Regions from separate parts of the Pseudomonas sp. MC6 genome, predicted to be linked through region 2. Evidence: predicted binding sites of a transcription regulator. Region 2 holds the regulator's gene; the other holds the start of a gene.
What was found. Region 2 encodes FliA, which starts transcription of late flagellar genes. Its sites were predicted from a motif close to CTAAAGTTTNNNNNNNNNNNGCCGNTAA; they were not measured.
Positions count from the first base shown of each region.

Region 1: a site for FliA is predicted at 4,938-4,965, ahead of ACOYXE_RS28890 (flagellar protein MotY). Genes of this name have one in related genera too.

Region 1 covers NZ_CP186504.1:6,421,710-6,429,548, forward strand. The annotation lists gene ACOYXE_RS28855 (molybdopterin oxidoreductase family protein) at 1-635, shown strand, start outside; gene grxD (Grx4 family monothiol glutaredoxin) at 733-1,074, shown strand; gene bfr (bacterioferritin) at 1,263-1,736, opposite strand; gene ACOYXE_RS28870 (bacterioferritin-associated ferredoxin) at 1,937-2,155, opposite strand; gene ACOYXE_RS28875 (peroxiredoxin) at 2,470-3,072, shown strand; gene rnt (ribonuclease T) at 3,151-3,828, opposite strand; gene pyrC (dihydroorotase) at 3,825-4,871, opposite strand; gene ACOYXE_RS28890 (flagellar protein MotY) at 5,032-5,940, shown strand; gene ACOYXE_RS28895 (argininosuccinate synthase) at 6,070-7,287, shown strand; gene ACOYXE_RS28900 (hypothetical protein) at 7,421-7,839, opposite strand, start outside.
Region 2 covers NZ_CP186504.1:3,246,587-3,254,425, reverse strand. The annotation lists gene flhF (flagellar biosynthesis protein FlhF) at 1-1,051, shown strand, start outside; gene fleN (flagellar synthesis regulator FleN) at 1,168-1,998, shown strand; gene fliA (RNA polymerase sigma factor FliA) at 1,995-2,735, shown strand; gene ACOYXE_RS14510 (chemotaxis response regulator CheY) at 2,902-3,273, shown strand; gene ACOYXE_RS14505 (protein phosphatase CheZ) at 3,292-4,080, shown strand; gene ACOYXE_RS14500 (chemotaxis protein CheA) at 4,135-6,405, shown strand; gene ACOYXE_RS14495 (protein-glutamate methylesterase/protein-glutamine glutaminase) at 6,455-7,603, shown strand; gene ACOYXE_RS14490 (flagellar motor protein) at 7,603-7,839, shown strand, end outside.

The DNA of each region.
Region 1 (7,839 bases), 3.2 Mb from region 2:
TGAAGCCGACCATGCCACCGGCGAAGATGATCGACATGGGCCTGCGTATGGGGATGTACGGCGACGCGTCTGAGCAAAAGCTGTCACTGGCGACGTTGTTCGATCATCCGCACGGGATTGATCTGGGTGCGCTGAAAGCGAATCTGGCGTCGCGCTTGAAAACGCCGAATCAGCGCGTGCAGGCCGCTCCGCCAGAGATTCTCGCTGACCTTGCACGTTTCGCTGCCTTGCAGGCGCCGGCCGTCGATGAACTGTTGATGATTGGCCGTCGCCACGTACGCAGCAACAATTCGTGGATGCACAACTATCACCGTCTGGTGAAGGGCAAGCCGCGTCATCAGTTGCTGATGCACCCGGATGATCTCGCCAGTCGTGGGCTCAACGATGGTCAGCTTGTGCGTGTCAGTTCGCGGGTCGGCCAGATCGAGGTGGAAGTGCTCGGCAGTCTGGACATGATGAAAGGCGTGGTCAGTTTGCCGCACGGCTGGGGCCATGCGCGCCCAGGTGTGAAAATGGCGATTGCCAGTGGCCAGCCCGGATCGAGTGCCAATGACCTGACCGATGAATGCCAGCTTGATGAGTTGTCGGGTAACGCGGCGCTTAATGGCGTGCCAGTCACGGTGGCAGCGGCCTGAACGTGACTGTCGGGGAGACCGAGCATGGCGCTCGGGATTCCGTTACAATGCGTCACCGTGCCGACCCATGAGTCGGAAAGTTCAGCCGAGGTGCTCCATGGATATCATCGAAACGATTAAAGAGCAGATTGCCAACAACACCATTCTGCTTTACATGAAAGGCTCGCCGAATGCCCCACAGTGTGGCTTTTCCGCGAAAGCTGCACAGGCTGTGATGGCGTGTGGCGAAAAGTTTGCGTACGTGGACATCCTGCAGAACCCGGAAATCCGCGCCAACCTGCCTAAGTACGCCAACTGGCCGACTTTCCCGCAACTGTGGGTTGGCGGTGAGCTGGTCGGCGGTAGCGACATCATGACCGAGATGGCTGCAGATGGTTCGTTGCAAACCACCATCAAGTCGGCTGTTGAAGCGGCAGCGGCGAACAAGTCCGAAGCCTGATAAGGCTGGGTCTCACCCGACACTTCCTGCTTGTGTAGGAGCTGTCGAGTGAAACGAGGCTGCGATCTTCTGATCTTCAGCCAATAAAAAGCCCCGCCACTCGAAAGAGGGCGGGGCTTTTTAGTGCGTTCGAAAAGTTACTGCAAGTTGCCGGTGCAATCTGAAGCGATCGCAGCCGGCGGCAGCGCTTACTCTTCGCCCATCTGCGATTGCAGATAGTTCTCAAGACCTACTTTATCGATCAGGCCCAGTTGGGTTTCCAGCCAGTCGATATGTTCTTCTTCGGATTCGAGAATGTCTTCAAGCAGTTCACGGCTACCGAAGTCACCGACGGTTTCGCAATGCGCGATCGCGGTCTTCAGGTCAGCGTGGCCGGTCTTCTCGATACGCAGGTCGCACTCAAGCATTTCCTTGGTGTGCTCGCCGATGTGCAGCTTGCCCAGATCCTGCACGTTCGGCAGGCCTTCGAGGAACAGGATGCGCTTGATCAGCTTGTCCGCGTGTTTCATCTCGTCGATGGATTCTTTGTATTCGTGCTTGCCGAGCTTGTTCAGACCCCAATCTTCATACATGCGCGCATGCAGGAAGTACTGATTGATCGCGACCAGCTCATTGGCAAGGATCTTGTTGAGATGCTGGATGACTGTAATGTCGCCTTTCATGATCGGAGTCCTGCCCTGTATTCGCTGTATATACGGCAGAGTTTGAGCTTCGTACTTATAAGTGTCAAACCTAAGTTATTGAATAATATATGAAAATTAATCGGAATAAGAATGTTTGTGTTCCGCGTCTGGACGCTAAGCAATTGATTTTCAGGCATAAAAAAACCGGACATAAGTCCGGTTCTTTGAAATAGGGGGTATTACGCGGCAGTAAATTCTACCGGATAGGGGATCGCAGCCTGGGACGTTTGCAGCTTGGTCAGGGTTTCGCGGACCACTTCCTTGGCAAGGCAGGCACATTTGCCGCATTGGCTGGCGACGCCGGTGGCCTGGCGGACTTCTTTATAGCTGCAGCAACCTTCATAGATCGCTTCGCGGATCTGTCCGTCGGTGACGCCAGTGCAGAGACAAACATACATAAGTGAGAACCGTCGCTGGTTGTGACTCAATTGCGATGGATCTTAATGTTAACGAGAATGATTGTCAAAGTGCTTTCGGAACGCTTCTGCTGATTCACAGCCATCACTGACGAACGGTATTTGCTGGCGATTTGCCTGGCCCCGTAAATGCAGCACCGTTATGCGTCTGCTTTGAAAAACCGTTAAGGACAGGCCAAATTCGCAGTGTATGATGGTCGGCCCTTGCGAAGGGGGTTCGTGTCACAGGGCTGTCGCCTGAGGGTGGCAGGCTGGCGCGGACCCTGAACTTCAAGTTTTTACACCAGGAGATATCAATGAGCGTACTCGTAGGCAAACAAGCCCCTGACTTCACCGTCCCGGCCGTACTCGGCAATGGCGAGATCGTTGACAGCTTCACCCTGTCCTCGGCCATCAAAGGCAAATACGGCCTGGTGTTCTTCTACCCACTGGACTTCACCTTCGTCTGCCCGTCCGAGCTGATCGCTCTGGACAACCGCATGGCCGACTTCAAGGCACGCAACGTTGAAGTGATCGCTGTGTCGATCGACTCGCACTTCACTCACAACGCATGGCGCAACACCCCAGTGAACAATGGCGGCATCGGCCAGGTGAAATACACCATGGCTGCTGACATGAAGCACGACATCGCCAAAGCCTACGACGTTGAATCCGAAGGCGGCGTGGCTTTCCGTGGCGCGTTCCTGATCGACGACAAAGGCGTTGTTCGCTCGCAGATCATCAACGACCTGCCACTGGGCCGTAACATGGAAGAGCTGATCCGTCTGGTCGACGCTCTGCAATTCCACGAAGAGCACGGCGAAGTCTGCCCTGCCAACTGGAAAAAAGGCGACAAAGGCATGAACGCTTCGCCAGAAGGCGTTGCGGCTTACCTGACCGAGAACGCTGCTGCCCTGTAAGGCGCAACGTCGAGGTACAAAAAAACCGGCTCATTGAGCCGGTTTTTTTATGCGCGGGATTTATCCGACGACCATCAATCAGTCGTCGAAATCTTCCCAGCCACCCATCTGTTTCCAGCGATTGACGATGCCGCAGAACAGCTCAGCGGTTTTTTCGGTGTCGTAACGCGCCGAGTGCGCTTCACGGCCGTCGAAATCGATGTCGGCGGCTTGGCAGGCTTTTGCCAGTACGGTTTGACCGTAGGCAAGACCGGCCAGCGTCGCGGTGTCAAAGCTGGAGAACGGGTGGAACGGGTTGCGCTTCATGTCCAGACGTGCGACCGCCGCGTTCAGGAAGCCGAGGTCGAAGCTGCTGTTGTGGCCGACCAGAATCGCGCGCTTGCAGCCGTTGGCCTTCAGCGCCTTGCGGATGCCACGGAAGATGTCGGTCAGTGCGGTTTCTTCGCTGACGGCCATGCGCAGCGGGTGATCGAGCTTGATCCCGGTGAACTCCAGCGCCGCTGCTTCGATGTTGGCGCCTTCGAATGGCTCAACGCGGAAGAAGTAGGTGTGATCCGGGTAAACGAAACCCTTTTCATCCATGGCGATGGTGGTCGCGGCAATCTCCAGCAACGCATCGGTGGCCGAGTTGAAGCCGCCGGTTTCTACGTCGACGACAACCGGCAGGTAGCCGCGAAAGCGTGCTGCCATCGGGTGACGGGAACCGCCACCACCACTTTGACCGTCCAGTTCGTCGTCGAAATGGTCTTCACTCACGCGTGTTCCTCCAGCAGGCGCCAGCGCAGTTTTTCACCGGCGCGCAGCGGGATAACGGTCAGCTCGCCGAAAGGCAGGCTGGTCGGGGCGGTCCATTCTTCACGAACCAGGGTGATGCGGTCGGTGTTCGCCGGCAGGCCGTAGAAACGCGGGCCGTTGAGGCTGGCGAAGGCTTCGAGCTTGTCCAGCGCGTTCCGCTGTTCGAAGGCTTCGGCATACATCTCGATGGCGGCGTACGCGGTGTAGCAGCCGGCGCAACCGCAAGCGGCTTCTTTGGCGTGCTGCGCATGTGGCGCCGAATCGGTGCCGAGGAAGAACTTGGCGCTGCCACTGGTGGCGGCGTCGAGCAGGGCTTCCTGATGTGTATTGCGCTTGAGAATCGGCAGGCAGTAGAAATGCGGCCGAATCCCGCCAACCAACATGTGGTTGCGGTTGTACAGCAGGTGATGCGCAGTGATGGTCGCGCCGACGTTGGCCGAAGCCTCGTTGACGAACTGCACGGCGTCGCCGGTGGTGATGTGTTCGAACACCACTTTCAGCGTCGGGAAGCGCTCGACGACGCGGCGCATGTGCTCATCGATGAAAATCTTTTCGCGGTCGAACACATCGACGTCGCCACGGGTGACTTCACCGTGGATCAACAGCGGCATGCCGACTTCGGCCATGGCTTCGATCGCCGGCAGAATCTTGTCGATGCTGGTCACGCCGGAGTCGGAGTTGGTGGTCGCGCCGGCCGGGTACAGCTTGGCGGCGTAGACAAAACCACTGGCCTTGGCTTCACGAATTTCTTCAGGCTGGGTGCGGTCGGTGAGGTACAGCACCATCAGCGGCTCAAAGCGACTGCCGGCCGGGCGGGCAGCGAGAATCCGCTGGCGATAGCCGTCGGCTTCAGCGGCGTTGCGCACCGGAGGTACCAGGTTGGGCATGATGATCGCGCGGCCAAAAGTGCGCGCAACATCGGCAACGGTATTGGTCAACACGGCACCATCGCGAAGATGAATGTGCCAGTCGTCGGGACGCAGCAGGGTCAGGCGGTCGGACATGAGGGGATTCCAGGCGGGTCAAACTGAGGCGAATGCTACCGGAAAAGACTCTTGCAGGCACTCGCTATCAAGTTTTGCGGGAACCTTCCGATATCCCGTAGGTATGCCGTAAACATAGTGTGAATCGGTCTTTGTGTTTCAGAAGCCAATGGAGCCTCCCGTGCGCCAGCGTTATTTAGCCTTGCTCAGTGTGTTTGCCAGCCTCCCCGCGATGGCGCTCACGTACCAGACCCGTCTGGAGAACATTGAGTGGACGGTCGCCGGCGACAAGTTCGAATGTCGTCTGACCCAACCGATCACCGATTTCGGCTCGGGTGAGTTCGTGCGCAAGGCGGGCGAGCAGGCGATCTTCCGCCTGAACGCCTACAACGCCATGCTTGGCGGTGGTTCGGCGACGTTGCTCGCGGCGGCTGCACCTTGGCAGCCGGGGCGTGGTGACATCAATCTGGGCTCCGTGAGGCTCGGCAGTGGCAACGTGCTGTTCAGCAGCTCACAGTCGCAGGCCGGCGGTCTGATCAGTGGTTTGCTGGACGGTCGCAGCCCGGTTGTACGTCGCGCGTCTGGCGATGGCCGTGTCTCGGAAGTGCGTTTATTGCCGGTGAAATTCAGCAAGGCGTTTAACGACTATCAGACTTGTGTAGCGAAATTGCTTCCGCAGAATTTCGACCAGATCAAGCAGTCGCAGATCGGCTTCCCCGGCGAGGGCGTTGACCTCGATGCCGCCGCCAAGGCCAAGCTGCAAGTGATGCTCGAATTCATGAAGGCCGATCCGACGGTCAATCACATCGAACTCGATGGCCATTCCGACAACAGCGGTAATCGTCTGACCAACCGTGAACTGTCGCGCCGCCGAGCGCTGGCAGTGGTCGACTTCTTCAAGGCCAACGGCATTCAGGAATCGCAGATCACCGTGCGCTTCCATGGCGAGCAATATCCGATCGTGCCGAACACCAATGCGGCCAATCGTGCGAAGAACCGTAGGGTCAATGTCAAACTGGCGCGCGTGGCTCCAGTGACCGCTCCAGCACCGCAAGCGAGCACGCCAGCCAGTACTGCAGCGACTTCCTGACCTGCCGGTCATCGTCGCGCTCTCGACAGATTCTGTCGCTTTGTCGTCTTAAGCTGTCGCGCCTCTGTAAATTATCGCGTTTGGGCGGTAGACTCCTCGGCTTTCCGTAGAACCCCGTGGAGTGATGGCATGGCGGACGTAAACAAGGTCGTTCTGGCGTATTCCGGCGGCCTGGACACTTCGGTGATCCTCAAGTGGCTGCAGGATACTTATAATTGTGAAGTGGTGACTTTCACCGCTGACCTGGGTCAGGGCGAAGAGGTCGAGCCGGCGCGCGCCAAGGCTCAGGCCATGGGCGTCAAAGAAATCTACATCGATGATCTGCGCGAAGAGTTCGTGCGTGATTTCGTGTACCCGATGTTCCGCGCCAACACCGTTTACGAAGGCGAGTACCTGCTGGGTACTTCCATCGCACGTCCGCTGATCGCCAAACGTCTGATCGAAATCGCCAACGAAACCGGCGCTGACGCCATTTCCCATGGCGCCACCGGCAAGGGCAACGACCAGGTGCGTTTCGAACTGGGTGCCTACGCACTCAAGCCTGGCGTTAAAGTGATTGCTCCTTGGCGCGAGTGGGACCTGCTGTCCCGCGAGAAGCTGATGGACTACGCCGAAAAGCACGCGATCCCGATCGAGCGTCACGGCAAGAAGAAGTCGCCGTACTCGATGGACGCCAACCTGCTGCACATCTCTTATGAAGGCGGCGTGCTGGAAGACACCTGGACCGAGCACGAAGAAGACATGTGGAAATGGACCGTCTCCCCGGAGAACGCTCCTGATAAACCACAGTACCTGGAACTGACCTACCGTAACGGCGACATCGTTGCACTGGACGGCGTCGAAATGACCCCGGCCACCGTGCTGGCAACGCTGAACAAGATCGGTGGCGCTCATGGTATCGGCCGTCTCGACATCGTCGAAAACCGTTACGTCGGCATGAAGTCCCGTGGCTGCTATGAAACCCCGGGCGGCACCATCATGCTGCGCGCTCACCGCGCCATCGAATCGATCACCCTGGACCGCGAAGTCGCTCACCTCAAAGACGAGCTGATGCCGAAATATGCCAGCCTGATCTACACCGGTTACTGGTGGAGCCCTGAACGTCTGATGCTGCAACAGATGATCGATGCTTCCCAGGTTAACGTGAACGGTGTCGTCCGCCTGAAGCTGTACAAAGGCAACGTGATCGTCACTGGCCGCAAGTCCGACGATTCGCTGTTCGACGCCAACATCGCGACCTTCGAAGAAGATGGCGGTGCTTACAACCAGGCCGACGCGGCGGGCTTCATCAAGCTCAACGCGCTGCGCATGCGCATTGCTGCCAACAAGGGCCGCAAGCTGTTCTGAGTGTTACAGACTGACGCGCAATGAAAAGGGCGGCCTTGTCATTGAGACAACGCCGCCCTTTTTACGTAAATTCTTTGGTTGTTTCTGTTCGAGTCATGTTCAGGGTTTCGCGCGTGGGGCAATGACTCCGCCTTCAGGCCCGCCCCAGTAGTGTCACCGCTTGTGAGCACAGGTTATAAACAATGCACAGTGTGTTGCCAGAGCCTTTCTTTATGTGCCTTATTTGCAGTAGTGCATTTTGCGTCAGTAAAACATCCGACACATGATTGGAAAGAAAGACGACCACACGGGCCGTTTTCCTGTCCAGGTTGCGGATATTTTCCACCATTGTGGCTAACTCTCTCGATGCATCGACATCTCTGGCATCTATGAGATGCAAATTACTGATCGATGCGGGCAACTGAATGTTGTGCTGAACAATCAGGCTCGGTTTTACGTTGCTGTCCGCAGGCGGGTCAGGTGCGTTGTGTACTTTGCACGAGTCTTTGCATTCGACAGTGCCAGTTTCGCTCGGCACTATACAACTGGAGAACCCGAATGTACCTGGTGTGC
Region 2 (7,839 bases):
GTTGACCGCTGGCCTGCCGCTGACTGCCGCTGAACCGCTGAGCGAGCCGACTTACGCTGCTCCAGCGCGTCCGGCCCCGGCGCCTGCGCAGTCTTCCGGCGGCGTTGATCCGCGTGCCCTGGATTCGATGCGTTTCGAATTGAACAGCCTGCGCGAGCTGATGGAAGTTCAGCTTGGCACTCTGGCCTGGAATCAGCTGCAAGGCAGCCGTCCGGCGCAAGCCAATCTGTATCGTCGTCTGCAACGTATCGGTCTGTCCGGCCCGTTGTCGCGCGATCTGCTGGCGATGATCACTGATATCGAAGAGCCGCGTCAGGCCTGGCGCATGTTGCTCGCGCACCTGGCGCGGATGATTGCCGTACCGGAAGTCGAGCCGTTGGAAGAGGGCGGTGTGATTGCCATGGTCGGCCCTGCCGGCATGGGCAAGACCACCACGCTGGCCAAGCTCGCCGCGCGCTACGTGCTGAAATACGGCGCGCAGAATGTCGCGCTGGTGAGCATGGACAGTTTCCGCATCGGCGCGCAGGAACAACTGAAGACGCTGGGCCGCATTCTCAATGTGCCGGTGACCCACGTCGATCCGGGCCAATCGTTGGTGCAGGCGCTGGATCCACTGCTGCGCAAACGCGTGGTATTGATCGATACTGCCGGCCTGCAAGCCAGCGATCCGGCGCTGCGCATGCAGCTGGAAAGTCTGGCCGGGCGTGGCATTCGTTCAAAAAATTATCTGGTCTTGGCAACCACCAGCCAGAAACAGGTTCTAACCGCCGCTTATCACAGTTACAAGCGTTGCGGGCTAGCCGGCTGCATCCTGACTAAACTGGATGAAACGGCCAGCCTTGGCGAAGTGTTGAGCCTGGCGATCAGTCATGAATTGCCGGTCGCGTACCTGACCGATGGCCCACGGATTCCGGATGATTTGCATCTGCCGCGCCGTCATCAACTGGTCAGCCGCGCCGTCAGCGTGCAAATGCAGGAAGAACCCAGCGAAGAAGCCATGGCTGACATGTTCGCTGATATCTATCACAGCCCGACCAAGCAGGTAGGCTGAGGTATTCATGAACAGTTTTTGTACCTACATCGATGGTCTGCCATGCATTGTTCCGGTTGTGAACGCGCAGCCAGTAATGTGGCCTCCGTCTATGCAAGACAAGGTAAAGAAATAACATGGGCAGCATGCATCCCGTACAGGTGATCGCGGTGACCGGCGGCAAAGGTGGCGTCGGCAAGACTAACGTGTCAGTGAACTTGTCTCTGGCGCTGGCAGAGCTTGGCCGTCGGGTCATGCTGCTGGACGCCGATCTGGGACTGGCGAACGTCGACGTTTTGTTGGGTCTGACCCCTAAACGCACACTGGCCGACGTGATCGAAGGCCGTTGCGAATTGCGCGACGTGCTGTTGCAAGGCCCCGGTGGCATCCGCATCGTCCCGGCCGCGTCCGGCACGCAGAGCATGGTCCACCTGAGCCCGGCGCAACATGCCGGCCTGATTCAGGCGTTCAGCGACATCGGCGACAATCTCGACGTACTGGTGATCGACACCGCTGCGGGTATTGGTGACTCGGTAGTCAGTTTCGTACGCGCCGCGCAAGAAGTGTTGCTGGTGGTCTGCGACGAGCCAACCTCGATCACTGACGCCTACGCACTGATCAAACTGCTTAACCGCGATTACGGCATGAACCGCTTCCGCGTCCTCGCCAACATGGCGCAGAGCCCGCAGGAAGGGCGCAACCTGTTCGCCAAGTTGACCAAGGTCACGGATCGGTTCCTTGACGTGGCCCTACAATACGTCGGCGCCGTGCCTTACGACGAAAGCGTGCGTAAAGCGGTGCAGAAGCAGCGTGCCGTTTACGAAGCCTTCCCGCGCTCCAAGTGCGCGCTGGCATTCAAGGCCATTGCACAGAAGGTCGACACCTGGCCGCTGCCCGCCAACCCGCGTGGCCATCTCGAGTTTTTCGTCGAGCGCCTCGTGCAGCAAACGGCAGGGCCCGTGCTATGACAGCAAGCGGTATGAACTACTACAAGAAGTCGGCACGCGACGCTCAGTACGAGCTGATCGAGCGTTACGCGCCGCTGGTCAAACGCATTGCCTACCACTTGCTGGCACGGTTGCCGGCGAGTGTGCAGGTCGAAGACCTGATCCAGGCCGGGATGATCGGCCTGCTCGAAGTCTCGACCAAATATGACGCCAGCAAAGGCGCCAGTTTCGAAACGTACGCGGGCATTCGAATCCGCGGCGCGATGCTCGACGAAGTGCGCAAAGGGGACTGGGCACCACGCTCGGTTCACCGCAATACCCGTATGGTCAGCGACGCAATTCGCTCAATTGAAGCTAAAACCGGCCGTGACGCTAAAGATCACGAGGTTGCAGCCGAACTCCAATTGAGTCTCGACGATTACTACGGGATTTTGAATGACACCTTGGGCAGTCGCCTGTTCAGTTTCGACGATCTGTTGCAGGACGGCGAACACGAAGGGCTGCACGAGGATGGCGCGAGTGCTCATCTTGAGCCGTCACGCGATCTGGAAGATGAACGTTTCCAGGCAGCGTTGGCGGACGCGATTGCCAATTTGCCGGAGCGTGAGCGACTGGTGTTGGCGCTGTACTACGACGAAGAGCTGAACCTCAAGGAGATCGGTGAAGTCCTTGGCGTCAGTGAATCGCGGGTCAGCCAGTTACACAGCCAGTGCGCGGCCCGTTTGCGGGGGCGTTTGGGGGAGTGGCGAGCGCGCTGAAGGCAGTGTGGGGACACTGCGAACGAGGCTGGTGCGGTGATGAACGGCACCGGTCTTGCTCTGTTGTGCTCCAGACAGTCTTCAAGTGCTGCGCCGATTGATTGAAGTGGCGCGTCCAGGTGCTGGGCGCGTTTAAGACTGCTTGGAGGTCGAATTGAACAAAGACATGAAAATCCTCATCGTTGATGACTTCTCAACGATGCGGCGGATCATCAAGAACCTGCTGCGTGATCTTGGGTTCACCAACACCGTCGAGGCTGACGATGGCGTGACTGCCATTCCAGTGCTCAACAGCGGCAGCATCGACTTTCTGGTAACGGACTGGAACATGCCGGGCATGACCGGTATCGACCTGCTGCGTCACGTGCGCGCCGATGAAAAACTCAAGCACCTGCCAGTGCTGATGGTGACTGCAGAAGCCAAGCGCGAGCAGATCATCGAAGCCGCTCAAGCCGGTGTAAACGGCTACGTAGTCAAACCTTTCACGGCTCAGGCGTTGAAAGACAAAATCGAGAAGATTTTCGAACGCATCGGCTGATGAACGCGCGGGGGAGCTATGGAGCATAACGAATCTTCACAGGGCGATTTCGAGTCGACCCTGAAAAAACACGCGGTCGAACTGGTCGAAAGCCTTGAAAAAGGCAGGTTCGGCGACGCTGTGCAACTGATCCATGAGCTCAATCAGACCCGTGACCGTGGCCTGTACCAGGAAGTCGGCAAGCTCACACGTGAATTGCACAGTGCGATCGTCAACTTCCAGATCGACCCGAACATGCCGCAGGCCGAGGAAGTGTCGCAAATCACCGACGCCACCGAACGCCTGGGTTATGTGGTCAAGCTGACGGAAGCCGCGGCCAACCGCACCATGGATCTGGTGGAAAGCGCCACGCCGGTGGTCAATGGTCTGGCTGACGAAGCGCAGACCTTGAGCGCCGATTGGGGTCGCTTCATGCGTCGCGAGGTCGGGGCTGAAGAGTTCCGTGAACTGGCGCGCCGGGTCGACGGTTTTCTGTCACGCAGCAGCACGGACAACCGTGCGGTGTCGAGCAATCTCAACGACATCCTGCTGGCCCAGGATTACCAGGACCTGACCGGTCAGGTGATCAAGCGTGTGACCCAACTGGTCACCGAAGTCGAAAGCAATTTGCTCAAACTCGTGCTCATGGCCAGTCAGGTGGACCGCTTTGCGGGCATCGAACATGACCGCGCCGCGATGCTTGCAGAAAAAGATCCACAAAAACATCTCTCGCAGGGTGAAGGTCCGCAGATTCATGCCGATAAACGAGAAGACGTTGTGTCCGGTCAGGACGATGTGGACGATTTGTTATCCAGCCTCGGGTTCTAGAGTTTTGGAATTTTAGGTTTTTTGGGTTTTTAGACCTGTAGGAGCACCCCATTAATGAGCTTCGGCGCCGATGAAGAGATCCTTCAGGATTTCCTGGTTGAGGCCGGCGAGATTCTTGAGCAACTGTCCGAACAACTGGTCGAGCTGGAAAGCCGTCCGGATGACGCAGATCTGCTCAACGCAATTTTTCGCGGTTTCCACACTGTAAAAGGGGGCGCCGGCTTCCTTCAGCTCAATGAGCTGGTGGAGTGCTGTCACATCGCCGAAAACGTGTTCGACATCCTGCGTAAGGGTGAGCGTCGCGTTGATGCAGAACTGATGGACGTTGTCCTCGAAGCACTGGACGCGGTGAACAGCATGTTCACTGAAGTTCGTGAGCGTGCTCCGATCACCGCCGCCACGCCGGAGCTGCTGGCCGCCCTGGCGCGTCTGGCCGAACCGCAATCGGCGGACGCAGCCCCGGCTTCGCCAGTGGCCGAGATGATCGAAGAACTGGTCGTCGAAGGCGACTCGTCGGGCGACATCACCGATAACGAATTTGAACAGCTGCTGGATTCGCTGAACGCCGTCAAGGCTGAAGCCGAAGCCCCGGCCGCTGCTGCCCCTGCGCAAACGGCCGCTGAAGCCGCGAGCGATGAAATCACCGATGCCGAGTTCGAGTCGTTGCTCGATCAACTGCACGGCAAGGGCCAGTTTGCGGTGGACGCGGTTGCGCCAGCGGCGGCAGCCCCTGCGGCTCCGGCCAAGGGCGACAGCTCTGACATCACCGACGACGAATTCGAAGCCTTGCTCGATCAGTTGCATGGCAAGGGCAACTTTGCCGTGGATGCGCTGGAATCGGCGATTGCTTCGGCACCTGCGCCTGCTGCTCCAGCGGCCGCCGCGGCCGGCAGCGATCTGATCAGCGATCACGAGTTCGAATCGCTGCTCGACGAACTGCACGGCAAAGGCAAGTTCTCCGAAGTCGGCACCGCCGCTGCTGGCAGTGCTTCGACCGTCGCCACACCGGCTGCCAAGGCCCCGGCCGCTGTGGCAGCGCCCAAGCCTGCCGCCAAGCCTGAGCCAAAAGCCGAGGCGCCAAAACCGGCTGCCGCTGCTGCACCGGCTCCGGCCCGTGCGCCGGCGACACCGCCACCGGAAAAACCGGCGAGCGAAGCCGAAACCACCGTGCGTGTCGACACGGCACGTCTCGACGAAATCATGAACATGGTTGGCGAGTTGGTGCTGGTGCGTAACCGTCTGGTGCGCCTGGGTCTGAACAGCGGCGATGAAGCCATGCAAAAGGCCGTGTCGAACCTCGACGTGGTCACGGCTGACTTGCAGACCGCCGTGATGAAGACGCGGATGCAGCCGATCAAGAAGGTCTTCGGGCGCTTCCCGCGTCTGGTTCGTGACCTCGCGCGTCAGCTCAAGAAAGAGATCAACCTGGAACTGGTGGGTGAAGAAACCGACCTCGACAAAAACCTTGTCGAGGCCCTGGCCGACCCGCTGGTCCACTTGGTGCGCAACGCCGTCGACCACGGCATCGAGTCGCCGGAAGAACGCGAAGCGTCGGGCAAGGCTCGTGGCGGTCGCGTGGTGCTCGCGGCCGAACAGGAAGGCGACCATATCCTGCTGTCGATTTCCGATGACGGCAAAGGCATGGACCCGAACGTCCTGCGCGCCATCGCGGTAAAACGCGGTGTGATGGACAAGGACGCGGCCGATCGCCTCAGCGATACCGAGTGCTACAACCTGATTTTCGCCCCGGGTTTCTCGACCAAGACCGAGATCTCCGACGTCTCCGGCCGCGGTGTCGGCATGGACGTAGTGAAGACCAAGATTTCCCAGCTCAACGGTTCGATCAACATCTACTCGACCAAGGGCCAGGGCTCGAAGATCGTCATCAAGGTGCCGCTGACCCTCGCGATCATGCCAACCCTGATGGTCATGCTCGGCAATCAGGCGTTTGCGTTCCCGTTGGTCAACGTCAACGAGATCTTCCACCTCGACCTGTCGACCACCAACGTCGTCGACGGTCAGGAAGTGGTGATCGTGCGGGACAAGGCGTTGCCATTGTTCTACCTCAAGCGCTGGCTGGTCAGCTCCGCCGCTCACGAAGAGCAGCGTGAAGGCCACGTGGTGATCCTTTCGGTGGGCACTCAGCGGATCGGCTTCGTCGTCGATCAACTGGTCGGTCAGGAAGAAGTGGTCATCAAGCCATTGGGCAAAATGCTGCAGGGCACTCCGGGCATGTCCGGCGCCACCATTACCGGTGACGGCCGCATCGCGCTGATTCTCGATGTTCCAAGCATGCTCAAGCGTTACGCCGCACGGCGTATTTGAATCCGGGGCGGCGGGGCGACAACGTCCCGCTGCACCTAATGGAGTGTTTATGGCAGTCAAAGTCCTGGTGGTGGACGATTCGGGTTTTTTCCGCCGCCGCGTCTCGGAAATTCTTTCAGCGGATCCGAGCATTCAGGTGGTCGGCACCGCCACCAACGGTAAAGAGGCGATCGATCAGGCCCTGGCACTCAAGCCGGACGTGATCACCATGGACTACGAGATGCCAATGATGGACGGCATCACGGCAGTGCGGCACATCATGCAGCGCTGCCCGACCCCGGTGTTGATGTTCTCCTCGCTGACGCACGAAGGCGCCCGGGTCACTCTGGATGCGCTGGACGCTGGCGCGGTGGATTTCCTGCCGAAGAATTTCGAAGACATCTCGCGTAACCCGGAGAAGGTCAAGCAACTGTTGTGCGAGAAGGTCCATAGCATCTCGCGCAGTAACCGTCGTTTCAGTGCTTATAGCGCACCGGCTCCAGCCGCAGCGCCAACGCCTGCACCGGCGCCATCCAGCTTCAGCAGCCACAGCACCAGCGCACCGGCACGTCCGGCACACGCGCCTGTGCATGCACCTGCTCCTGCTCCAAGCCGTGCTCCGGCCGCCAGCGCTTCGTCGCCAGCGCCGAAACGCAAAGCCTACAAACTGGTTGCCATCGGTACCTCGACTGGCGGCCCGGTGGCCCTGCAACGTGTGCTGACTCAGTTGCCGGCGAATTTTCCGGCGCCGATCGTGCTGATCCAGCACATGCCGGCAGCGTTCACCAAGGCGTTTGCCGAGCGTCTCGACAAGCTCTGCCGCATCAGCGTCAAGGAAGCCGAGGATGGCGACATCCTGCGTCCGGGCCTGGCGTTGCTGGCGCCGGGTGGCAAGCAAATGATGATCGACGGCCGTGGCGCGGTGAAAATCCTCCCGGGCGACGAGCGTCTGAACTACAAGCCTTGCGTTGACATCACTTTCGGTTCTGCAGCGAAATTCTACGGCGACAAAGTTCTGGCGGTGGTGTTGACCGGCATGGGCGCCGACGGCCGTGAGGGCGCGCGTCTGCTCAAGCAGGGCGGTAGCGCGGTGTGGGCACAAGATGAGGCAAGCTGCGTGATCTACGGTATGCCGATGGCCATCGTCAAAGCCGACCTTGCCGACGCGGTGTACAGCCTCGACGACATCGGCAAACACATTGTCGAGGCGTGTCTCTGATGGATGTTTTAAGCCTTATCGGGATCATCATGGCGTTCGTCGCCATCATCGGTGGTAACTACCTTGAGGGTGGTCACCTCGGTGCGCTGGCCAACGGCCCGGCGGCATTGATCGTACTGGGCGGCACCATCGGTGCCGCACTGCTGCAATCGCCGATGAGCGCGTTCAAACGCGCCATGCAGATCCTTGCCTGGATTCTGTTTCCGCCACGGGTCGATCTGGCCGGTGGCATTGAT